DNA from 3 places in the Terribacillus sp. JSM ZJ617 genome. Region 3 is predicted to be linked to each of the others. Evidence: riboswitches for the same ligand, from Rfam matches in the RefSeq annotation. Region 3 holds a riboswitch; each other region holds the start of a gene.
What was found. Region 3 has a riboswitch for S-adenosylmethionine ahead of ACH6C1_RS02595 (MetQ/NlpA family ABC transporter substrate-binding protein). Riboswitches for the same ligand answer to the same signal wherever they lie in the genome.
Positions count from the first base shown of each region.

Region 1: linked by a shared signal. The riboswitch ahead of sfnG (dimethylsulfone monooxygenase SfnG) and the one ahead of ACH6C1_RS02595 (MetQ/NlpA family ABC transporter substrate-binding protein) in region 3 are both predicted to bind S-adenosylmethionine.
Region 2: linked by a shared signal. The riboswitch ahead of ACH6C1_RS01955 (methionine ABC transporter ATP-binding protein) and the one ahead of ACH6C1_RS02595 (MetQ/NlpA family ABC transporter substrate-binding protein) in region 3 are both predicted to bind S-adenosylmethionine.

Region 1 is NZ_JBISEQ010000003.1:7,940-15,744, reverse strand. Features, by position in the region: partial or broken gene ACH6C1_RS11590 (VOC family protein) at 1-94, opposite strand, end outside; gene ACH6C1_RS11585 (zinc-dependent metalloprotease) at 201-1,004, opposite strand; gene dhaK (dihydroxyacetone kinase subunit DhaK) at 1,219-2,961, opposite strand; SAM riboswitch class I at 3,089-3,193, shown strand; gene sfnG (dimethylsulfone monooxygenase SfnG) at 3,293-4,375, shown strand; gene ACH6C1_RS11570 (DUF4317 domain-containing protein) at 4,661-5,845, shown strand; gene ACH6C1_RS11565 (SDR family NAD(P)-dependent oxidoreductase) at 5,910-6,704, opposite strand; gene ACH6C1_RS11560 (helix-turn-helix domain-containing protein) at 6,707-7,735, opposite strand.
Region 2 is NZ_JBISEQ010000001.1:391,165-398,969, forward strand. Features, by position in the region: gene ACH6C1_RS01950 (alpha-galactosidase) at 1-1,923, shown strand, start outside; SAM riboswitch class I at 2,209-2,320, shown strand; gene ACH6C1_RS01955 (methionine ABC transporter ATP-binding protein) at 2,399-3,424, shown strand; gene ACH6C1_RS01960 (methionine ABC transporter permease) at 3,415-4,077, shown strand; gene ACH6C1_RS01965 (MetQ/NlpA family ABC transporter substrate-binding protein) at 4,083-4,943, shown strand; gene ACH6C1_RS01970 (M20 family metallopeptidase) at 4,946-6,151, shown strand; gene ACH6C1_RS01975 (hypothetical protein) at 6,195-6,482, opposite strand; gene brnQ (branched-chain amino acid transport system II carrier protein) at 6,717-7,805, shown strand, end outside.
Region 3 is NZ_JBISEQ010000001.1:523,394-531,198, forward strand. Features, by position in the region: gene ACH6C1_RS02565 (carbohydrate ABC transporter permease) at 1-557, opposite strand, end outside; gene ACH6C1_RS02570 (ABC transporter ATP-binding protein) at 554-1,678, opposite strand; gene ACH6C1_RS02575 (GlsB/YeaQ/YmgE family stress response membrane protein) at 1,863-2,114, opposite strand; gene ACH6C1_RS02580 (glycerophosphodiester phosphodiesterase) at 2,377-3,189, shown strand; gene ACH6C1_RS02585 (hypothetical protein) at 3,225-3,365, opposite strand; gene ACH6C1_RS02590 (MerR family transcriptional regulator) at 3,563-3,889, shown strand; SAM riboswitch class I at 4,380-4,488, shown strand; gene ACH6C1_RS02595 (MetQ/NlpA family ABC transporter substrate-binding protein) at 4,583-5,392, shown strand; gene ACH6C1_RS02600 (methionine ABC transporter ATP-binding protein) at 5,405-6,418, shown strand; gene ACH6C1_RS02605 (methionine ABC transporter permease) at 6,415-7,077, shown strand; gene ACH6C1_RS02610 (inorganic phosphate transporter) at 7,119-7,805, opposite strand, start outside.

The DNA.
Region 1 (7,805 bases), on a different contig from region 3:
CATGAATGTGGGAAAGCTCCAGTCCTTCATAAAACGTGATGGATTTTTTCAGATTACTAACTGGTAAATGTGCTTCGTACAAACCTTCTATCATTAGTTCCGCTCCTTCCTACCCAACTACCAATATATAACAAAAACTCTATTATAAAAATAGAGTCTGAGAATACAATGTAAAAAAGCGGCCATAACGGCCGCCGCTTTTAAGATCCATACCAGAATTTATTTTGTGACAGCACGCGATCATGACCTTCATCCCAGTAGTCTACTGTGTATGAATAATCATAGTTCATGATGCAGCGGATTCCGCTTCCCTGCGCATCGTGACCGATGCCATAGTTATGCGTAAATTCATGCTGTGCTGCGTATGCAGTATTTCTTGTTCCTTGATCAAGGTTTACACTAATCGCACTTCCGGAAGGTGCTCCGCTATAAACATATGCAATACCACCTGCATCAAATCGGCTGTCTCTTGTAAAACCAGCAACAAAATCATACCCGCGTCCATCCCAGTCACGCTGTAAGTCCTGTAGCAAAGCAGAGCTATTTGATCCGCTGGACGACCATTGTCCAACAGCCTCGACGACGTAGTCCACATCATGATCACGGTTGAAAGCATTGTCTGCTTGTTCCACAATTGAAATAATCCTTTGCTGCCAATCCGGATAAGCAGCTCGATATTCTTCATCGGCAACAGCCAGGACTGTCACCTTTTGGCTGCCTGTATCCGCTATACTAAATCCGCCTGTATTACTTTCTGTCCGGTGTTTTTCCACTTCTTTTCCTTTACTGTTAAACTCGACTACATCCGTTGATTGCTCAATAGACGGTGCAGACTCCAAGTCTTTGAAATCCCCTGCTTTAGGGAGCTTGTCTCCAATATGGTCAAAACCGACTGTTTCATGGTTATGCCCATGATCATGCACTGCGTCAGCTAACGATACAGAAGGGACTGATAATAAGGACGTGATAAGCAGAGCTCCAGCAAGAATCGATTTCTTTTTCATATGAATCCTCCTTAAATAGATTTAAAGTAGAATTCTATGATTTTCTGTCAGATTCCTGTCTATCTGGATTGGGAAAGAAAGGCCTAGTTTGTCGGGAAAAGATAGCTTTTGTCACCCTCCCTTTACAAGGTTTTTGACAAAGATATACTACATACTAACCAAAGCAATCCAAAACCTGAACTAATCTAGGAAACTCACTCTCTGCTGCATAGGATTATTTCAATGCAGCAGCTAATTTAGTAAAAATGACACCCAGTGCATGCGCGCCTGCATCCGGATAACCAAGACTGCGCTCTCCTACCGTTCCAGCACGTCCCATCCGTGCAACGATTTCCTTCGTATTCTCCGCACCAGTAACAGCAGCCTCTGCGCCTTTTTTGAAGGCTGTCTTTACATCTTCATTAGCTGCAGCACTCTGCTTCCAGCTATCCGCACATGGTGCGAGTGCATCAATCAATGTCTTATCCCCGACCTCAGCTCCGCGACCAAAGGAGCGTTCTCCAATATCCTGGATTGCCGTTACGACATGCTGCAGGATATCTGCGAATTCTGTTACAGTGAGCTCTTTCTTCTCACCAGCTGCTTTTCCGGCAGCACGGAACGCGCCACCCCATATTGGTCCTGAAGCACCACCGCAATGCTCCATGATCACCATGGAAGAGGCATCAAGGAAGCTGCCAATCGTAAGGTTGTCTTCATCAAGAATATGTTTCCATTCCCGTTTCAATTGACGGAAGCCTTTTGCCACACTATTACCGAAATCCCCATCTCCAGCGTGGGTATCAAGCTTGTTGAAGGCAGCTTCATTTTCAATGATAATTTCGCTCATTTTATCCACTAAGTAGATGATGTTTTCCAGTGTAATAGAGTCCTCTTTTACTTGTGCATACGCGCTGTCTGTTTCTACCTGATAAGAAACATCCGCATTGTCTGCTGCTTCCTTAAAACTGGAAAACGCTGGCTGCTCCACAGGTCCGTCAATCTTGAGAGCTGGTGTATCTGATTCACTGGAGAGCAGAGTGCGCAGCTCATCATCAAGTGACATAATCGTTACCGACACACCTGCCATATCGATACTAGTCATATAGTTGCCTACGAATATCCGATTTATTTTGATATTCCGTTCAGCAAGCTCACGATTGACAGATTGATTGAACAGATACAATTCTTGTAATGGTGTTCCGCCAAATCCGTTAATCAATAAAGCCGCATCTTCCTCTGGCTGTCCTTCCTTCAGCAGATCCTCGACCATCCGTTTGGCTAATTCGTTGGCTGATAGAACCTTTTCCCGTCGGATACCAGGTTCCCCATGGATACCGACGCCATACTCCATTTCATCCTCTGCAAGCTTGAAGGTCGGTTCACCACCTGGCAATGTGCAGGATGTCAAAGCAACACCGATACTGCGTGTCCGAGAGACAGCTTTTTCCGCTACCGCTTTTACCTGCTGTAAGTCACGCCCTTCAGCCGCAGCTGCTCCAGCGACTTTATGTACAAGTACGACTCCAGCAACACCACGTCTTCCAACTGTATACAGACTATCCTCCACTGCGATATCATCATCTACCTTCACATGATCCACTTCCAGCCCATCTTCCTTAGCGAGGTGGGCCGCGTTCTTGAAGTTCATAATATCCCCGCTGTAATTCTTGATGATAAGAAGCGTACCTTTCTCTCCTGCCGTCTCCTTGATAGCTTGATAAACTTGTATTTGGGAAGGCGAAGCAAACATATCGCCACATACCGCTGCATCCAGCATGCCTTCCCCGACAAAGCCTGCATGGGCAGGCTCATGCCCGCTTCCTCCCCCACTGATTAAGGTAACCTTATTTGTCTGTAATTGTTTTCGTTTGATCACTTTATACTTCTTCAATAATTCGAGTTCCGGGTGAGCCAATACCAGCCCGTGACACATCTCCAGGACAACATCCTCTGGTCGGTTAATGATTTTTTTCATTGGTTATCCTCCTCTAATACAAAGCGAAAGTGTCTTTCTACCTCCAGCTTAACAGAACAATCCAGCAATTGCACAAACTAGGTTGACAAGTCTGAATACTTTGTTTACAATCACTAAAAAAATAGTTTTCTTATCAAGAGAGGCGGAGGGACTGACCCAGTGAAGCCTCGGCAACCGACTGTTACCAGCACGGTGCCAATTTCAGAAGGATATTACATCCTGAAGATGAGAAGCGTGAACGGATGGTAGTTACATACCCGCAGCCCTTCTCTTTTATGGAGAAGGGCTGTTTTCGTACACTCTTGATAAGTGAGCTGCTGGAGGGTAAAGGATGACGAAAGTGAAATTTGCATATTGGGTACCGAATGTGAGCGGCGGGCTAGTCATATCCAAGCTGCCGCAGAAAACGGACTGGAGTTTTGCAGCGAACAAACGCTACGCGCAAATCGCTGAGCAGAACGGCTTTGAATATGCCCTTCTGCAAACACGTTTTATCGCAAGCTACGGCGCTGATAAACAGCTCGAAGCAATAACCCTCGCCTCTGCCCTAGCAAGCGTCACCGAAAAATTGAACCTAATCTCGGCAGTCCATCCAGGTCTTTGGCATCCAGGCGTCTACGCCAAAATGCTCGCTACACTGGACCATATTAGCGGAGGTCGCGCCGCTGTCAATGTTGTCAGCGGCTGGTTCAAACAGGAATTCATCAGCTACGGCGAGCATTGGCTCGATCATGATGAACGATACCGGCGTTCCGAAGAGTTCATCCGTGTGCTCCGGGCATTGTGGGAGGAAGAACAAGCTACCTATCGAGGAGACTTTTACAGGCTATCAGACGCCCCTTTGAAACCAAAACCAGAAAAGCAGATTCCGATATTCCAAGGCGGCAATTCCGATGTGGCTCGTGACATGGCTGCTCGTGTTTCCGATTATTATTTCATGAACGGCAATACACTCGAAGGCTTCCAGCAGCAAATCCAAGACGTGAAAGCCCGTGCAGCCAATCAAGGCCGTGATGTAAAGTTCGCTGTAAACGGCTTCGCCATCGTCCGTGACACAGAAGAAGAAGCTGTATCCCTGCTTCGTGATATTGTGAGCCATGCCGATACGGAAGCAGTCGAAGGCTTTCGTGAGTCCGTCAAGGACGCTGGTCAAGCAACCCAAAGCAAGCAAGGCATGTGGGCAGACTCTTCCTATGAGGATCTTGTTCAATATAATGACGGTTTCAAAACCGGTCTGATAGGTACGGCAGAACAGGTAGCTGACCAGATCATTCGTCTTAAACAAATTGGTGTTGACCTCGTCTTAACTGGCCATTTCCATTACGAAGAAGATCTGGAGCGCTTCGGCCGTGAAGTCATTCCACTTGTACGTGAGAAAGAAGCAGCACTGGAAGATGTGACACAGCCCATTTGATATGGGCTGTTTTAACTTAATAAGCTTCCATGATAGCAGATTATTTATACTATTTTTTTAGCTCTCTATTTCTTTCACAAAAATAAAACTAGATTTTCCTCGTTTGTTTAGAAGCAAATCATCTCTTAGTATTTGGCTTCATTTGAAACTCCTTATACTCATTACTTGAACTTCTAATCTTATTTATTTCAAAAACCTACATTAAAAGTCCCGTTTCGCAATCTATCTCTATGTTAAAATAAGTGAACATGCTTTTCACTCTATCAATAAGGAACGGGAAACGATATGAATAAAAAGGACATCGCAACGATTCGCAGGCAATTTAAAAAAGGCAATGATAAACTTAAAATCTCTGATATTTTCAACGTATATATCATGAAAGAATCCAGTGACATCTATCATCACGAAAGTATGCCGTTTGGCATGCTGGATGAAGATCAACAGGAGTTGTTCTTGGGCAATTTCAAAAAAGTACTAGCAGGTCAGCCTGATGAGAAACTATTTGAACTGAAATTCAAACGGGATGTGGAGGACAGCAGCCAATTCATCCTGCACCGCGGCTTACTAACAAATGATGTAGAAGAATGGACGAACGACATGCTGAAGCTTGTTGCTAAGATGCTGGAAGACAGACAGTATGAGCATGATGTGGTCATCTCATTCATCAAGGCAGAATACCTGAAAGCCCAGAAACGCCAGGGTGATGATCAAGAGGAAAGCGCCAATGATACAATGTACTCCCACTCCTTCCTGCTATGCAGTATCAACAAGACACAGGAACCGAAAAAAGAATTGGAATTTGATTATGTGGAAAGGGAATTCAAGTACAATGTCACAGTAAATCCTGTTATCAATCTGCAAGCACCGCTATCAGGATTCTTATTCCCATGCTTCAACGACAGCGCCGCTGATGTGAATCATGTGCTCTACTCTACAGCAAAAGCATTCGAGCCAGACACGGCATTTATCGAGGATGTTTTAAATGCTGAAGAAATCATGACTGCAAGAGATGATAAAAGTGTCTTTGAAGAGATAGTCAAAGATATAACTGGCGATCAGCTTAATACCTCTGCCCTTGCTAGTGTATATGAGGAAATCAATCGTGTAGTAGAAGAAAATGAAGAAGATGAAGCACCGAAGCTTGATAAACAGGATATCCAGCGCGTCCTGACTATGAGCGGCGTAGAAGACGTGACCCCGGAAAAAGTAGAAACTGCTTATCAAAAGGTTATTGACGATGAGAAATATGAAATGAAGGCAACCAGTGTATTGCCGAAGTACAATTCCAAATCCATTAAAATCAAAACGAAGGTTGCCAATATCGCAATAAGCCCAGAAGATCTGCGTTATGTACGGCAAGTTGTTTTCAATAACAAACGCTGTATTATGATTGAGGTTGAGGAAGACACTGTTATTGAAGGGTTTAAGATGGCGGAGGAAGCTTTGGTCAACAAAGTAAATGAAGAATAAGCAGAGTTCATCGGAACTCTGCTTTTTGTTTTGCTATGAGCGTTCATATAGTTGCTCTTTCCTATCAATAAATAGTCGGAATCATTCCTCCATCCATACGGATTGGTGATCCCTTAAAAGCAGAAGCATATGGACTGCACAAGAAAGCAGCTAGTCTTCCTACCTCGGTTGGTCTGATAAATCGCTGTATGGCAGATTGGGGTTGATTATGGATCATAAAATGTTTTTCTTTTTCTGCAAATGTCATCTCTTCATTAGCGTATATTCCCTCGATAATTTGCTGCACATTTTCAGAAAGAGTAGGCCCAGGCATAATTGTATTAATTGTAACTTCGGATCCTTTTGTCAGCATTGATATGCTTTTAGCTAAGGATAAAAGCATAGATTTTGTCATACCATATTGAGGCATCAGCCCCGAAGGCATTATGGCTTCCTCACTTGCTATGAAGATAATGCGGCCATCATTCTTTTCCAACATTTTTGGCAAATAATATTTGGACAAGCTATTTGCAGCTAGTACGTTGGTACGGAAGTATTTCTCCCATATTTCATCGGTTATATCTTCGTATTGCATAATTTCATAGATACCCATGCTGTTAATTAAAATATCTACATAAGGAAACTTTTCTAATAATGCTTCTCTTTGTTGCATATCAACAATGTCGGCTGCAGCATTTTGCGGAGAAGTTGTGGGATAAGCTGATTTGATTTCCTTGACTATTTGTTCTGCTTCTTCGTTATTCCGACCATTTACAAGCACGTTTACTCCTTCCTTAGCCAGTTCTAATGCAATTGCCTTCCCTATGCCTTTTGTAGAACCAGTAACTAATGCAGTTTTATTGTTTAATCCCATTTCCATTTTTATTTCTCCTTTGATATCATTTTAAGCTGTTTCATTTTATGTTCAGCTCGCCATTTCAAGGGTGTATTTCCTTCCCAGAATCGGAATGCCCGATAGAATGAGCTTTGATCTTTATAACCTAAAAGAAAAGCTACCTCTTTAAGATCTAAAGATGGATCTGCTAAATATTCCCTTGCCTGCTTGTGGCGCACATCTCTTACTAGTTCCTTAAAGCTGGTTTGTTCACCAGTCAGCCGCCGTTGTAAGGTTCGTTCGCTCATACCCAACTCACCTGCTACATCTTGTAAGTCTAGTTTTTCCTTCGTTAAGCTGCGTTCTAAAATCCACTTAACTATTTCCTTCAAAGAGTTACTGCGTCTATGCTTTTTTAATGTTTCGTCCAATACTGGGGTTAAAATCTTCAGTAATTCATCATTGTAAGAAACAAATGGATGATCAAGTTCTCTTCTATCCAGTATTAATCGGTTGCGTTCTGCCCCCACTTGAATAGGACAACCAAAGTAATTCTCAAGCACTTGTACGTGAATCATTGAGTGTGTAAATTCTACTGAAGTTGCTTTTATAGGTAACCCAGTGCCGCGACGTCCTAGTTCCAGCAGAAATACAAGTAATGTTCCAATCAGTACTAGCGGAATAGGTTGATCGGTGTTCTGCCAACCAATTTCAATCGTGCATTTCCTTCCTTCTTCTACAATTCGAATATTTTCCGGAGGGCACATTTTTTTGTAACGGGCCATCCTGTTAAGAGCATCTCTGTAGTCACGAGCATGATAAGCTGCCAGGACAGGTGGTGGATATTGAGTAGTTTCAATGACTTGGGGAAGCATAAGCATTCCATCTTCTTTGTCCCCCATAATGTCGGAAAAAGCTCTCCATATAGCGATATATTGTTCCGTAGTCACCTCTGAATCTGTGATCACAGTGAGTGGCATTTTTGCTTTTCTAACTACCTCTTGAGCCGAAATCCCAAGCTGTGTAAATCCTGCCCAGAGTCCATCCGGAATCCTAATATAACTATGTAAAGTCATATATGTACCTCTCTATCTATCAACCCATTATTGCAGATAATGAATCAGCATGATCAGTTAAGGCGATAGT
Region 2 (7,805 bases), 130 kb from region 3:
TATCAGATCCAGCTGGAAAATGGATCAACTGTGACTGATTTGCGTTATAAATCACATCGTATCTTCAGTGGTAAGCCGAAGCTGGCAGGGCTTCCTGCAACATACGCTGGTCAGGAAGGAGCAGAAACGCTTGAAATTACAATGGAAGATGAATTACTTCATTTGGAAGTGATCTTGCTTTATACAATTTTCAGTCAGTATGATGTAGTCGCAAGATCTGTGCGATTCCGTAATAATGGCAAACAAAATTTAAAGCTCTTACAGGCTGCCAGTGCATGTATCGACTTCCGCCGTTCGGACTTTGACATGCTTACCATGCCGGGGGCATGGGGAAAGGAAAGACATCTTGAAAAGCGTGCTTTGCAGGCGGGTATACAGTCTACAGAAAGCACACGCGGAGCAAGCAGTCATCAGCAGCATCCGTTCATCGCCTTGATGGAGAAGCATGCAACAGAAGATCAAGGGGAAGTGTTTGGTTTTCATCTTGTCTATAGCGGTAATTTCCTAGCCCAGGCAGAAGTCGATCAGTTTGCGACAACTCGGGTGACAATGGGTATCAATCCGTTCGACTTCACGTGGCTGCTGGAACCCAATGAGACATTTCAAACACCAGAAGCAGTGCTTGTTTATGCAGCGGATGGTTTGGGAGGAATGTCGCAAACGCTGCATGGGTTCTATCAGCAGCATCTAGTAAGAGGAGAATACAGAGATAAAGAGCGGCCGATTCTGATTAATAACTGGGAAGCGACGTATTTTGATTTTGATGCTGATAAAATTGAGGCAATCGCTAAGGCTGGCAGTGAGCTAGGAATCGAGCTTTTCGTATTGGATGATGGCTGGTTCAAAAAACGGAATTCAGATTCCACATCATTGGGAGATTGGTTTGTCGATAAAACGAAGCTGCCGAATGGACTTGAAGATGTGGCGAAACGTGTAAACGATTTAGATATGCAATTTGGACTTTGGTTCGAGCCGGAAATGGTATCGGTGGACAGTGATTTGTACCGTGAGCATCCTGACTGGTGTCTGCATGTGCCGGATCGATATCGTACGGAAAGCCGTGATCAGCTCGTGCTCGATTTTTCAAGACAGGACGTTCGGGAGGAGATTATTAAGCGAGTAGCAGCCATCTTGGAAAGTGCCCCAATCACTTATGTGAAATGGGATATGAACCGTCATCTGTCTGAGGTTGGTTCTGCCTTGCTTCCTCCTGAGCGTCAGCGGGAAACGGCACATCGACATATTCTCGGAGTCTATGAAGTGATGGATAAGATCACTTCCCGTTTTCCGCAGATTCTGTTTGAAAGCTGCTCAGGCGGCGGCGGCCGCTATGACCCGGGAATTCTGTATTACATGCCACAAACATGGACAAGTGATAATACAGATGCTGTCTCAAGGCTTAAAATTCAGCATACTACAAGTTTGCTTTATCCCATTGCTTCGATGGGTGCCCATGTATCCGATGTTCCGAACCATCAAGTACACCGATTTACTTCATTGGAGATGCGGGGTGACGTCGCGATGGCAGGGAATCTGGGATACGAGCTGGACCTCACAAAGCTTAGTCCTGAGGAGAAGGAAGTCGTCAAGCAGCAGATTAACACCTATAAGGAGATTCGCAGACTTGTTCAGTTCGGTCGATTCTATCGGCTGAAAAGTCCTTTTGAAGGCAATGAAACTGCTTGGATGTTTGTTAACGAAGATAAAACAGAAGCTTTTGTCTGCTATTATCGTGTTCTGGCAGAGCCAGCAGCACCACTCGCTTCTTTACGGATGAAGGGATTGGATGAAGCTAAAAACTACAGAATCAATGGTACGGAAGAAATATATAGTGGTGATGAACTGGCGTACAGCGGTATTCGTGTACCTGCAGACCTTATTGGGGATTTTGTGAGTTACACTTGGCACCTAACAGCTGAATAACATTGAAAGTCGCATTTTTGATGCGACTTTTTTATTAGGCTGTATAGGAAAACAGGCTTGGCTATCGTATACTTTAGCTACTATTCCAAACTAGCCAATATGCGTCTTATTATGATTGAAAGGCTGTGAAGCACCCTTTTTCTAAAATGCATAAACAGCTAACGCAAGCTGGCCACAGCAAGGGATTATCCAATACCAGAAAAAAGAATTTTAAAAAAGTGATTGACTTTCAATCTGCAATCCCATAACATGGTAATCAAATCTTACAACTGCATACTTGTTTTATTCTTATCCAGAGAGACCGAGGGATCAGGCCCTATGACGTCTCGGCAACGGGTTTATTATTAAATACCGTGCCAATTCCTGCAAACGCTCATGAGCGTTTGGAAGATGAGAATGAGGAAGTTTCATACGTGGAGCCCTCTTTTTCTGGATAAGGAAAAGAGGGCTCTTTTGTGTTGATGGGAGGAAAATGATGATTACTTTCAAGGATGTTTCAAAGACATTTACAATCGGAAAACGGGAAGTGCATGCTGTTAGAAATGTGAATCTGACAATCGAGGAAGGAGAGATATTCGGCATTATCGGCTTTAGCGGAGCCGGTAAAAGTACCTTGCTCAGGCTTGTCAATGTACTGGAAAATCCGACAGCAGGTTCGGTGGAAGTGCAAGGTGTGGATTTAGCCAGTCTTCGTCCTAGTGAAGTTCGGAAAGTACGCCGCAGGATAGGGATGATCTTTCAAAATTTCAATCTGTTAACCTCGCGGACTGTTGCTGGTAATGTTGCTTATCCTTTGAAACTGGCAAAAATGCCGCGAGCTAAAATAAAAGAGAGAGTGAATGAACTTCTCCATTTCGTCGGACTGTCGGATAAAGCAAAGGATTATCCGGAACAGCTGTCAGGAGGACAAAAGCAGCGAGTTGGCATTGCCAGAGCATTAGCCACATCACCGGATATTCTGATTTGTGATGAAGCAACTTCGGCACTGGATCCTGATACAACAGGTGAAATTCTTCGTCTACTTAAAAAGGTGAACAAGGAATTCGGTATTACAATTCTGCTGATCACGCATGAGATGCATGTGATTCAAGCTATCTGTGACAAGGTTGCTGTTATGGAGGATGGAGAGGTTATAGAAACTGGCGGTGTATTCGATACATTCACAAGTCCTGTCCACCAGACGACAAAACGTTTTATCCGCTCCGTTCAGCAGGATCTCCCATCTCCATCGTTATTAGATGAGTGGCGGCAAAAAGGCGGGAAGCAGCTGTACAGAATCATTTTCAAAGGAGAGGTGGCAAGCGATCCAGTCTTATCCCGGGTAACAAGAAAGCACGATATTGACGTGAATATCGTCTATGGTTCCGTCCAAGAAATCCAGGCAAAATTCTACGGCAATTTGCTTGTCAGCTTTGACGGTGACGAAGGTAAAACAGCCGGTGCTGTAAGGGAATTGGAAGAGATCGTACAAATAGAGGAGGTGGATGTGGCATGGGCGTAGATTGGCAAACTTTTTGGCCGCGTATTGTCGAGGCGACTGGTCAGACGATTCTGATGGTGGCTGTCACATTGGTCATAGGTTCTATATTCGGCATCATTCTCGGACTTCTACTATTCATAACCCGTAAAGGAAACATTCTGGAAAATGCGTTCCTTTTTCAAATTATCAACTTCCTGATCAACATTATCCGCCCGATCCCCTTCATTATATTCCTAGTCGCGATCAGTCCGCTGACCAGAGAGGTGATTGGCACGACCATCGGTACATGGGCCGCGATCTTCCCGATGAGCATCGCAGCTGCATTCAGCATCGCACGAGTTGTAGAAAATAACTTCATCAGTATTGACCCGGGTGTCATCGAGGCAGCTAAGGCCATGGGAGCCAGTCCTCTTCAGATAATCTTTACCATCTTGATTCCGGAAGCTCTCGGTCCGCTCGTTCTCGGATTGACGTTCATTACCATCAGTTTGATTGATTTCTCGGCAATGGCAGGAACGGTCGGCGGCGGGGGTCTCGGACATGTAGCGATGACATATGGCTACCAGCGGTTTGATACGAGCGTCATGATTGTTACAGTCGTTATCTTAATTGTGCTTGTCCAGCTTGCCCAATGGGTCGGCAATACACTTTCAAGAAAAATTTTAAGGAGATGATCGACATGAAAAAAGCTCTACTTGGAATCGTTTCGTTAGCCTTTGTATTTATCCTTGCAGCGTGTGGGAGCAGCTCAGCAGATGGCAGCCAAACAGTGAAAATCGGTGTAACAGGTTCTGATGGGGATCAATGGCCAATTTTGAAGGAAAAGGCGAAGGAAGAGGGCATCAATATCGAACTTGTGGAATTCTCTGACTATACACTGCCAAACCAAGCGTTGGCCAACGGTGAAATCGACATGAACTCATTCCAGCATATCGCCTTCCTGAGTCAATATGCCAAAGAAAATGGCGATACTATTGTACCAATCGGTTCGACAGTCATTGCCCCAATTGGAGCTTATTCAGAGAAAATCGAAAGCCTTGATGAACTGAAGGAAGGCGATAAGATTGCTATCCCGGATGATCCATCTAACCAAGCTAGATCACTGCGGGCTTTGGAAGCAGCTGGCGTTATAAAATTAGCGGATGACTTTGGCCAGTTCGGAGATCCATCCAAAATTGTAGAGAATCCGAAGAACATTGAAATCGTACCTGTTGTTGCCCAGCAAACTCCACGTGTCTTGCCGGATGTAGCAGCATCTTTCATCAATAATGGCATAGCAGGTCAGGCAGGTCTCGATCCGAAGGAGGATCCAATCTATTTGGAAAATGCCAATGACGACAGCATTACACCTTTTGTAAATGTCTTCGCAGTTAATAAGAAAGACGAGGACAATGAAACATATCAGAAAATCGTTGAGCTGTATCAGGATGAAGCCGTGAAGGAAGCAGTAGAGAATGATACAAATGGTGGCTCTATCGTGGTGGATGTACCAAAAGAGGAACTGCAGGAGCATCTGAAAAGACTTCAGGAGGAGGAATGATTATGAGTAGATCTGTTACGGAAGCTAGCAGAATTTCACTGCATTTGGATACAAATAAAGAAAAGTATATCCAGACTAGTCAGGCCATCCATGCGAAGCCAGAGATCGGAAACCAGGAATTTTTCGCGAGCGAAACGCTCATTGCTTTGCTGGAAGAAGCGGGATTCCAAGTGGATAAAGGTGTAGCAGGGCATGAAACAGCTTTTTATGCACTGAAAGATAGCGGTAAGCCAGGTCCTCGTATTGCATTCCTTGCTGAGTATGATGCACTACCTGGTATCGGGCATGCTTGCGGACATAATATTATCGGTACCACTAGTACAGCAGCAGGCATTGCCTTGGCGGAAACATTGGATGAGGCAGGTGGTAGTGTAGCGGTTCTTGGAACCCCTGCCGAGGAAGGCGGTCCAAATGGCAGTGCCAAAGGAAGCTTCGTAAAACATGGGCTGCTGAAGGATATTGATGCTGCCTTGATCATTCATCCTTCTGGCAGAACAAGTGTAACGGGTGAGTTTCTTGCTGTCGATCCGCTTGATTTTCATTTCTACGGAAAACCAGCTCATGCTTCCGGTGCGCCAGATAAAGGAATCAATGCCTTGGATGCCGTTATCCAGCTTTTCAATGGAATAAATGCACTGCGCCAGCACCTTCCGCAGGACATACGCATTCATGGCATCATACCAAATGGTGGAGATGCACCGAATATCGTACCTGAGTATGCTTCAGCAAGGTTCTTCATCCGAGCAGAAACGTGGCAAAAAGCACAAGCTGTTTCCGATAAGGTAAAGAATATAGCCAAGGGAGCTGCATTGGCTACGGGGGCTAGTGTGAAAATTGAGAGATTCCAGAACGAGGTAAAGGACTTTGTTTTGAATCCAGTACTGGATGAAGTGCTCAAAGAAGAATTAGAAAAAGTCGGAGAGTATGTTCATTTGAAGAAAGATAAAGGTCGCGGATCGACTGATACAGGTAATATCAGCTATGAAGTGCCTACTGCACATCCGTATATCCAAATTGGGCCAGAAGATCTGATTGGTCATACAGCAGAATTCAGGGAAGCTGCCCGATCTGAAATTGGTGATGCAGCTGTTATAAAAGGGGCCAAAGCATTAGCGCATACGGCTTATCGGCTGCTGACAGATAAGGAACTGCTTCAGCAAGCTAAGACTGTCTTTGAAGATGCAAAGACAAGGAAGCAAAACAAATAAATGAACAACTTCTAAGCCTCTGCCACATGGCAGGGGCTTTTCTTTACGAAAAATCCCGTTTTTCCCTACGAAAAACTTTCCAAGTTGTCTTTGTAGCGGCATAACTGCCAATTGCAGCATAGCCATAAAAATAGCCCATGAAGATACCAGCTATCAGGTCATGTGGATGACTGTAGAAAATCGAGAGAACCAGCCCGATTAGAACGGCGATTGTAGGCACATACTGCTTTGGTAAGGGGAAAAATAGTTTTAGCATTTGGGTAAGGATAAGTGTTACCGGGATGCCGATAACGGAATCCCAGAAGTTTGTCTGGATGATTGGGAAGTCCATGATCATATTCCTTTTATGAGTATTGTCGGAAATAGCCGATAAATTATTCGCCATGGCTTCCGAAATATTTTGTTATACATATATTTACAGAACATTCCTAACAAAAACTCCTTGAATGTTACACAATTCAGTATTATACTAACCAGTATTGTGTCAGAAAATCTGACTAAAATCATATTATATTAATATTTTGTTATTTATCAGACTATTCGAATAGTTAGTGGAGGTTTTTTTGTGTCAAAGAAAGTGCCAGGTTCATTTACCGTCATTCTTGGTTTGATGCTCTTTGCTTTGTTCTTCGGAGCTGGGAATCTGATCTTCCCGCCGATGCTAGGGCAGCAAGCAGGTGAAAATATATGGATAGCCAATGCAGGGTTTCTTGTAACGGGTGTAGGTTTACCATTGATTGGAATCATCGCTTTTGTTTATTCGGGCGAGAGAGACCTAATGTCATTGTCCAGCAGGGTGCATCCTGTATTCGGAATGATTTATACGATCATTTTATATCTTGCGATCGGACCGTTCTTTGCGATACCGCGAGCAGGAAATGTATCGTATGAAATTGGTTTGAAACCATTCTTATCTGCCGATCCAGGTCCGCTTCCGTTGGTTTTGTTTACAGTGCTTTTCTTTGCTGTCACATGTTTGTTGTCGTTGAATCCGACTAAGATCATTGATGTTATCGGAAAATTCCTGACACCAATTAAACTTGCTTTTATTGGTTTGCTTGTTATCGTTGCTATTATTTTTCCAATCGGTAAATTCCATGCACCTCAAAGTGAGTATACGTCAAACGCTTTCTTCAAAGGTTTCCAGGAAGGCTATTTGACATTGGATGCGCTTGTTGCATGTGTGTTTGGGATCATCATCGTCAATGCGCTGAAGGATAGAGGTATAACGAATAAAGGCTCAGTTATGAAGGTTTGTTTATTGGCCACTGCACTAGCTGCTGTTGTACTGGCAGTGATTTATACGGCACTTTCCTTTATGGGTGCATCCAGTGTCAGTGAGCTTGGTTACTTAAGCAACGGTGCTGAAATTCTTGCAGATGTTTCTAATTATTATTTCGGTTCATGGGGTATCATCTTCCTTGGATTGATGATTACAGTTGCCTGTCTAACGACAAGTGTTGGGTTGATCACATCTTGCTCGACGTTTTTCCATGAATTAATGCCGCGTATTTCCTATAAGACATTTGCTATTGTGCTATCTGTTTTCAGTGCGATAGTGGCGAATATTGGACTTACAGAATTAATTTCAATTTCAGTCCCAGTTTTGATGGCAATTTATCCAATTACGATCAGTTTGGTGTTCCTTACATTC
Region 3 (7,805 bases):
GCGAAGCCGGCATTCATCCAAATCGTGGATAATGATACTGCAAGCAAGGCATAGTCGGGATCCTGCAGCCATTGGACGGCTGGAAAGCCCAGCCACTCGGCAATTCTGCTGAATACGCCGATTGAAGGATTATACATGAACATCCAAATGACGCTGGATGCTGCAACGCTCATCCCCATTGTGGAAGAAAACAATGTACGGAATATGCCGATTCCTTGGATCTTTTCATTTGTCAGCAAAGCCAGGAAAAGAGCGAGCAGGATGCCTGCGGGTACTGTGTACAGCACAAAAAGAATGGTAGCTTTTACACTGCTCTGAAAACTGTCAGAGCTTAGGATATACTGATAGTTTTCCAATCCGACGAATTCGAATGGACCCATTTGGTCAGCTAAAAAGAAACTCAAGTATATGGTTCGGAACATTGGGTAGAAAACGAACACGCCGAACAAAATGATAGAAGGAAGCAAATAGAGCCAGCCCTCCAAAAAGGAAAATAGATTCCGCTTTGGTACGCTTTCCTGAGGGGGAACAGGCTGTAAATCCCGGGAAGCGTTCATCTTAGCACCTCTCTGGCTGTCTGCTTCGGTTGTCCATCACTAGCTGACCATAGAATCCGTCCATTGTCTTTTGAGAAGAGATGGATAGCATCCAAATCAAAACGAATCGGAATCCGATCTCCGACAGAGAATTGCCATTGTCCGTTCCATCGGGCAATCCACTGCTCATTGGAATCATCCAGAATGAAAGTAATGAGCGTTTCTGTACCAAGAATCTCAGTATTAACGATCTCTACTATAGCATCGGCTTGTTCTGGAGCAGCAAATAGGATGTGCTCTGGCCGTATACCGACCTGGACATTCTTGCTTGCTGCTTTTACATTACCTTTCATTGGGTTAGGCAAGGTGCAATTTGGTGATAGAACAATACCGTTTGGAGAAACGCCTGCATCCATTACATTCATGGCAGGTGATCCGATAAATGACGCTACGAATGTATTGGCAGGGTTATTATAGATATCAAGCGGCTTGCCGATTTGCATCGCTTCGCCTTCATGAAGGATCATCATCCGGTCTGCCATCGTCATCGCTTCGGTCTGATCATGTGTAACATAGATCATCGTAATCCCGAGCTTCCGCTGTATCTGCCGGATTTCCGAACGCATCCGCGTCCGCAGTTTCGCATCCAGATTTGATAATGGCTCGTCCATCAAGCAAAGAGGAGCTTCTGTCACAATCGCACGGGCTAGGGCGACACGCTGTCTCTGGCCGCCAGATAGCTCACGTGGTTTGCGTTTTAAGTAATCAGCTAATCCGAGCATGTCGGAAGCTTCGAGAGTGCGGCGTCTTTGTTCCTCGCGTGAAATTTTTTTTGTATGTAAGCCGAAGGTGATATTTTGTTCCACATTCAAATGCGGATACAATGCATAATTCTGAAAGACCATGGATAAATCCCGTTTATTCGGTGGTGCATCATTCATCTTCTTGCCATTCACAAACAATTCCCCGCCCGTTATCGGCTCCAAGCCAGCTATCATGCGGAGAATAGTGCTTTTCCCACAACCTGATGGACCGACAAGCACGAAGAACTCGCCTTGCTCCAGCTGCAGGTCCACTTGCTCAATAACATTTTTTCTGCCATCGTAAGACTTTTTCAAACCAGCCAAGCATACATGTGTCATAATCTGCTCCTTTCTGTGAATTCATCTATACTATATCGAGTGAAAATTGAGTTAACGTGAAGAGTGGGTGAAAAAGCGTTTACAGAGAAGAGGGAAATGACTGTTTATTTTACAAAGCTCATACAATCCCGGCACAAAAAAAGGACTAGCAGGCAATATTGCCTGCTAGTCCTTTTGTGTTCTATTACTTTCTGCGCATTTTGCGTAGAATTAGGCTTAATACAAAGACGAAGATAATGGCACCGATCAAAGCAGGGATGATTGCTATACCTGCGAGGTCAGGACCGAAGTCTCCGAAGATAAGTCCGCCAAGCCATGCCCCGATAATACCTGCAATGATATTACCAATGATACCACCTGGAACGTCACGTCCAAGGATCAAGCCTGCCAGCCAGCCGATAATACCACCAACAATTAGATATAAGATGAAACTCATAATACCTACCTCCAAACAATGATGTGATTTAATGTGTTGTGATAATAGCATTCCCCATCTTACAAGATTACAAACATCTAAGCTTTGTGGCATGTTTACACGTTCTTAAGATAAGCTGCATCATTCTACACAGCAGCTCAACATCTGCTTAATAAAAAGTCGCTATATTAAAGTCAAGAAGATAACAAAGATCACCGTCCAATTCATGTACTCTGCATAGAACAAAGATTACAATCCAGATAACTACAGGGAGATGATCCGAATGATGAATCAGATTAATCCATCGTATGAGTCCGTAACTACAAGGTCGCTTGATAGTCAGTACGTGCAAAATGGAATCCTTCCTGTCATCGCTCATCGCGGCGCTTCCGGATTTGCACCTGAAAATACAATCGCTGCTTTTGATCTGGCTGTAGAGATGCAAGCCGATTTCATCGAACTGGATGTACAAATGTCCAAGGATGGTCAGCTTGTCGTCATTCATGATACATCTATAAATCGCACAGCTGTCGATGCCCCTGAAGAGGCCGTGTACGTGAAGGACCTTACGTTTGCCGCCTTACAGTCTTATGACGTAGGTGCTGGGTATGATTCGGTGTATGAAGGTCAGCGAATCCCGTTGTTAGAGGATGTAATAAGAAGGTATAAAGGAAAAACAAAGTTCCTGATCGAATTAAAATCGCCAGAGCTTTATGATGGAATAGAGGAAGCGGCAGCTGAGCTGCTGGAAAAATATGATTTGGCTAATGTTCTTTATGAGGAAGTGATTCTGCAATCCTTCAATTTTGGATCAATTGCGTATCTTTCCCAGCTGTTGCCGCATGTACCGCTTGGTGTATTGACGTCAAGAAGTGCTGACCTCACAAATCGTAAACTTGATAAAATATCTACGTATGCAAACTATGTAAATACGCATTTTACAAATGTCACACAGGATGATACATTAGTTGGCAGAATCCATACACGTGGAATGCGAATTATGCCATGGACAGTACGGGCACCTGGTGAAGTCCAGCCTTTAATCCGAGCTGGTGTTGACGGAATCATTACAGACTACCCGAATTATGTGAAATAAAAAAAGGAGACCTTTTACAGGTCTCCTTTTTCATATTATCTATTCTGAACGAGTCGCAGCAGTTCGAATGCTCTGTCTCCTGCAAGTGCAGCAAGATCCTCCCAGCACTCGTCACGCTTCAGGTCGAGTTCTACGATTTGTTTGGCTAAATCAAGGGCTTCCTGATCATGTGCCACGTGCTTGACGCTCCTTTCTGATGTTCCCTTTTTACTGTTACGCTCAGTATACTTATAGCCGAATAACTTTGCATCAAACATGTTAGCGATGCTGACGAACTATTTTGTTGTTTGTCAGGTTTCCTCACACAACACTAGGATGAATGGATAAATACGGTATAATGTGGAGTAACAGCACATGGTGATGAGGTGAACAGATGAGTAACGAGCCTTCTTACAAGAACAGGAAAGTAATCACAATAGGTATTGTGAGCGAGCTGACTGGTCTGACTGAACGCAAAATTCGTTATTACGAGGAACGCAAGCTCATTTTTCCTGAACGTTCAGCGAAGGGAAATCGCAAGTACTCTTTTTCGGATGTAGAGCAATTGATCGAGATCGCCAACAAAAGGGAAGAGGGTGTGCAAACCTTCGAAATTCGTCAGCAGATGCTGAGAGACAAGAGGAAAGAAGCGGAACGAGAAAGCCGCCAGCAAATGCTGAGAGGGCAGATCAATGCCCGCTTTGGTATACAGAGAGAGTAAGTGTGTGTATGTATGTGTTGGGAGGCCTAGTACACAGGAGAGCCGGGTGGTTATCATCCGGCTTTTTATATTGTCAAAAAAGTCTACTCCATAAATAAATGGATAACTTTCTGACATGCTGTTATCTAGCCAGTTTAAATGATTTTAATTAAAAATAGGATACGTGAAGTAAAGTATTCAAAACGTATATACAACTAAAAGGTAATCTGCCGAATTCGTCATAAATCACTTAGTAGACAGCATTATCAAAGTGATTCACAAAGAATAAATGTAGACTTCTGTCGGCAATTGCAGCTTGATCAATCGTTTGTTTTAAAGATATGCAGTCATATTCTCGTATTATTAGACTGGGTTGAATGCCTGCAATACTCTCCAGCAATCATAATAGAAAAAATCAGATTGATTTTTCTATAAATTTTAAAATTATATTGACAATAACTAGTTTGGAAGGTAAAGTAACAAACAGATCAACAACAAATGTATAATGAAATTCTTATCAAGAGCGGCGGAGGAACAGGTCCTATGAAGCCCGGCAACCAGATCGATGATCTAGGTGCTAATTCCTGCAGACAGCGAACAGCTGTACTGAGAGATAAGAGAATGAGTGCATACGGATACCATGCGCCTCTCTTAATCTAGAGAGGCGCTTTTTTTATTGTAGTTGATAACAGCGAAGAAAAAGGGGAGAGCAACATGAAAAAAATCTTAAGCTTTGGACTTATCGGATTATTAGCATTATTCTTAGCGGCATGCGGCAATGACAAATCTGCTGCACTGGCAAATGACAAAATATTGGTCGGCGTCAGCGGCGGACCGCATGAGCAAGTAATGGAAAAAGTAAAAGAATTAGCAGCAGATGAAGGTATCGATGTCGAAATCAAAACATTCAATGATTACAACACACCAAACAGTGCGTTGGATGATGGAAGCCTTGATGCGAACAGCTATCAGACACTTCCTTTCCTAGAAGACCAAGTAAAGAACCAAGGTTATGAATTAAAAGAAGTATTTAAGACGCTAACGTTCCCAATGGGTATTTATACAGATAAGATTTCGGATATTTCCGAATTGAAGGAAGGCGACAAGATCGCTGTACCGAATGATCCAGCCAACGAATATCGTGCGTTGAAGCTCTTTGAGGCAGCAGGAGTATTGAAAGTTGATCCAGAAGCAGAAAACTCTGCCACGGCAAAAGATGTCGTAGAAAATCCACTGAACCTGGAAATCGTTGAATTGGATGCTTCCCAGCTTCCAGCCCAGCTTCCAGAAGTAGCAGCAGCGGCAATCAACACGAACTTTGCGATGGGTGCTGACTTGAATATCAATGATGATGCAATCTTTGCAGAGGAATCAGAAAACAATCCCTGGTCCAACTATTTTGTTGTAAGATCAGCGAACACGGAAGATGAGGTCGTCAAGAAGCTTCAAGAAATCTACCAATCTGATGAAGTGAAACAGTTTGTGGAAGATGAATTCCAAGGATCCGTTGTTCCAAGCTGGTAAGGGGGAAGCAATATGATTGAACTAAAAAATGTATCGAAGACCTTTACCACTGGCAAGAAAAAAGTGGAGGCGCTGAAAAACGTCTCCTTGAATATCAATAAAGGTGAAATCTATGGCGTCATCGGATTCAGCGGAGCAGGGAAAAGTACCCTGATCCGCTGTGCCAATTTACTGGAACGTCCAACTGAGGGCGAAGTATTCATCGACGGTGTAGACCTCACGAAGCTTAAGAAGTGGCAGCTTCGTAAAGCAAGAGGGAAAATCGGTATGATATTCCAGCATTTTAATCTGCTGACGACTGCAACAGTATACGAAAACGTCGCTAGACCACTCAAGCTGAGTAAGGTGCCGAAGAATGAAATCAAGGAACGCGTTGATAAGTATCTGAAAATTGTAGGTCTGGAAGAAAAGAAGAATGTTTATCCGGCTCAATTATCTGGTGGTCAGAAGCAGCGAGTGGCTATCGCACGAGCACTTGCGCAAGAACCGGAAGTGCTGCTAAGTGATGAGGCAACAAGTGCTTTGGACCCGAATACGACGTCTTCCATTCTTGAACTGCTGCTCCGAGTGAATAAGGAGCTTGGCATCACCATCTTCTTGATTACACATGAGCTGGATGTCATCCAGCGTATTTGTGATCGTGTCGGTGTTATGCACCATGGAGAGCTGGTGGAAGAAGGGGCTGTCATCGATGTCTTTACCAAACCGAAACATCCGCAGACTCGGAAATTTGTCTTTGATGATGCGAATTTCCAAGTACCGGACAGCGTGAAAAAAGGACTTTCTGCTACAGGGCGTCTCGTCTCACTGACGTTTATCGGAGAAGCTTCCAATGAGCCATTCCTTGCGGCCATCACAAAGAAATTTGATGTTGTTCCAAGTATACTGGCAGGTGGAATTGATCAGCTGAAAGCTAGCTCCGTTGGTAAATTGCTTATCCATTTGCAAGGGGATCCAGCAGAAGTGGAGAAGGCAATTTCTTACTTGGAGTCGCAGCAAGTAACGGTTGAGGAGGTGGCGTCATGATTGAGTTCTGGACAGAATGGGGTGCAGACATCACCGAGGCGTTTTGGCAAACGCTGCTGATGACTGGTATTTCGCTAGCTATTTCAATCGTGATCGGACTGCCGCTAGGTATTTTGCTGGTCATGACAAGAAAAGGCGGCCAAGCAGAGAATCGAGTATTTTATTCAATCGTGAATACGATCATAAACGTAATCAGATCCATTCCTTTTATCATCCTTTTATTCCTGCTTTTACCTCTGACAAGAGCTTTGGTCGGAACTACAATTGGCGTAGAAGGTGTTATCCTTCCGCTTGTTGTCTATACAGCTCCTTATATTGCGCGTTTAATGGAGTCTGCGCTACTGGAAGTGAATAAAGGTGTCATCGAGGCATATGAATCGATGGGGATATCGACTAATAAAATAATCTGGAGTGTAATCATCAGGGAAGCACGTTCTACGATGATTCTAGGATTAACAATCGCAACAATCGGATTGATCGGAGCCACAGCGATGGCTGGTTTAGTCGGTGCTGGCGGTCTTGGAGATTTGGCATATCAATATGGGCATTTGCGCTTCGAGCCTGTCGTTATGTATGTCGTTATCATCATCCTGATCATACTTGTACAAGCAATGCAGACATTCGGGAATGTATTGGCAAGAAGATTGCGAAAAGACTAAAAAAGCACGCTTGGTTAATTCCAAGCGTGCTTTACTATATATTAGAAGAAAATGTTTAAGATGTAATAGATCAAGCCACCTAGGGTAGCAGTGATCGGTAAGGTAATGAACCACGTGATGACCATGCGCTTTGCAGTACCCCAGTTAACACCTTTGCGTCGGTGAGCTGCACCAACCCCCATGATAGAGGAGGAAATAACATGTGTCGTACTTACCGGTAAGTGAATATATGTGGCACCAAAGATAATGAACGCTCCAGTCAAATCAGCTGCAACACCGTTCACTGGACGAATCTTCATGATTTTACCGCCGACAGTTTTGATGATTTTCCATCCACCTACTGAAGTACCAAGTCCCATTGCAGTCGCACAGGCAGCTTGTACCCAAAATGGAATATCAGATGTTGTGTGCAGGCCTGCTGTGATCAATGCCATCGTGATGATCCCCATTGCTTTTTGGGCATCGTTTGTACCATGGGTAAATGATTGCAGCGCTGCAGTCAAGATCTGTACGCGACGGAAATTCTTGTTTGTCTTCGGCAAGTTCTTTTCCCGGAAAATCAGCTTGATGATGTTATATAAAATAAAACCTACAACAAAAGCCAGAATCGGGGAAATGATCAACGCTTGCAGGATCTTCAAAAATCCGTCTACATTGAGAATTGCAAATCCGCTTGATGCTATAACTGCGCCTGCAAGAGAACCGATGATGGCATGGGAAGAACTGCT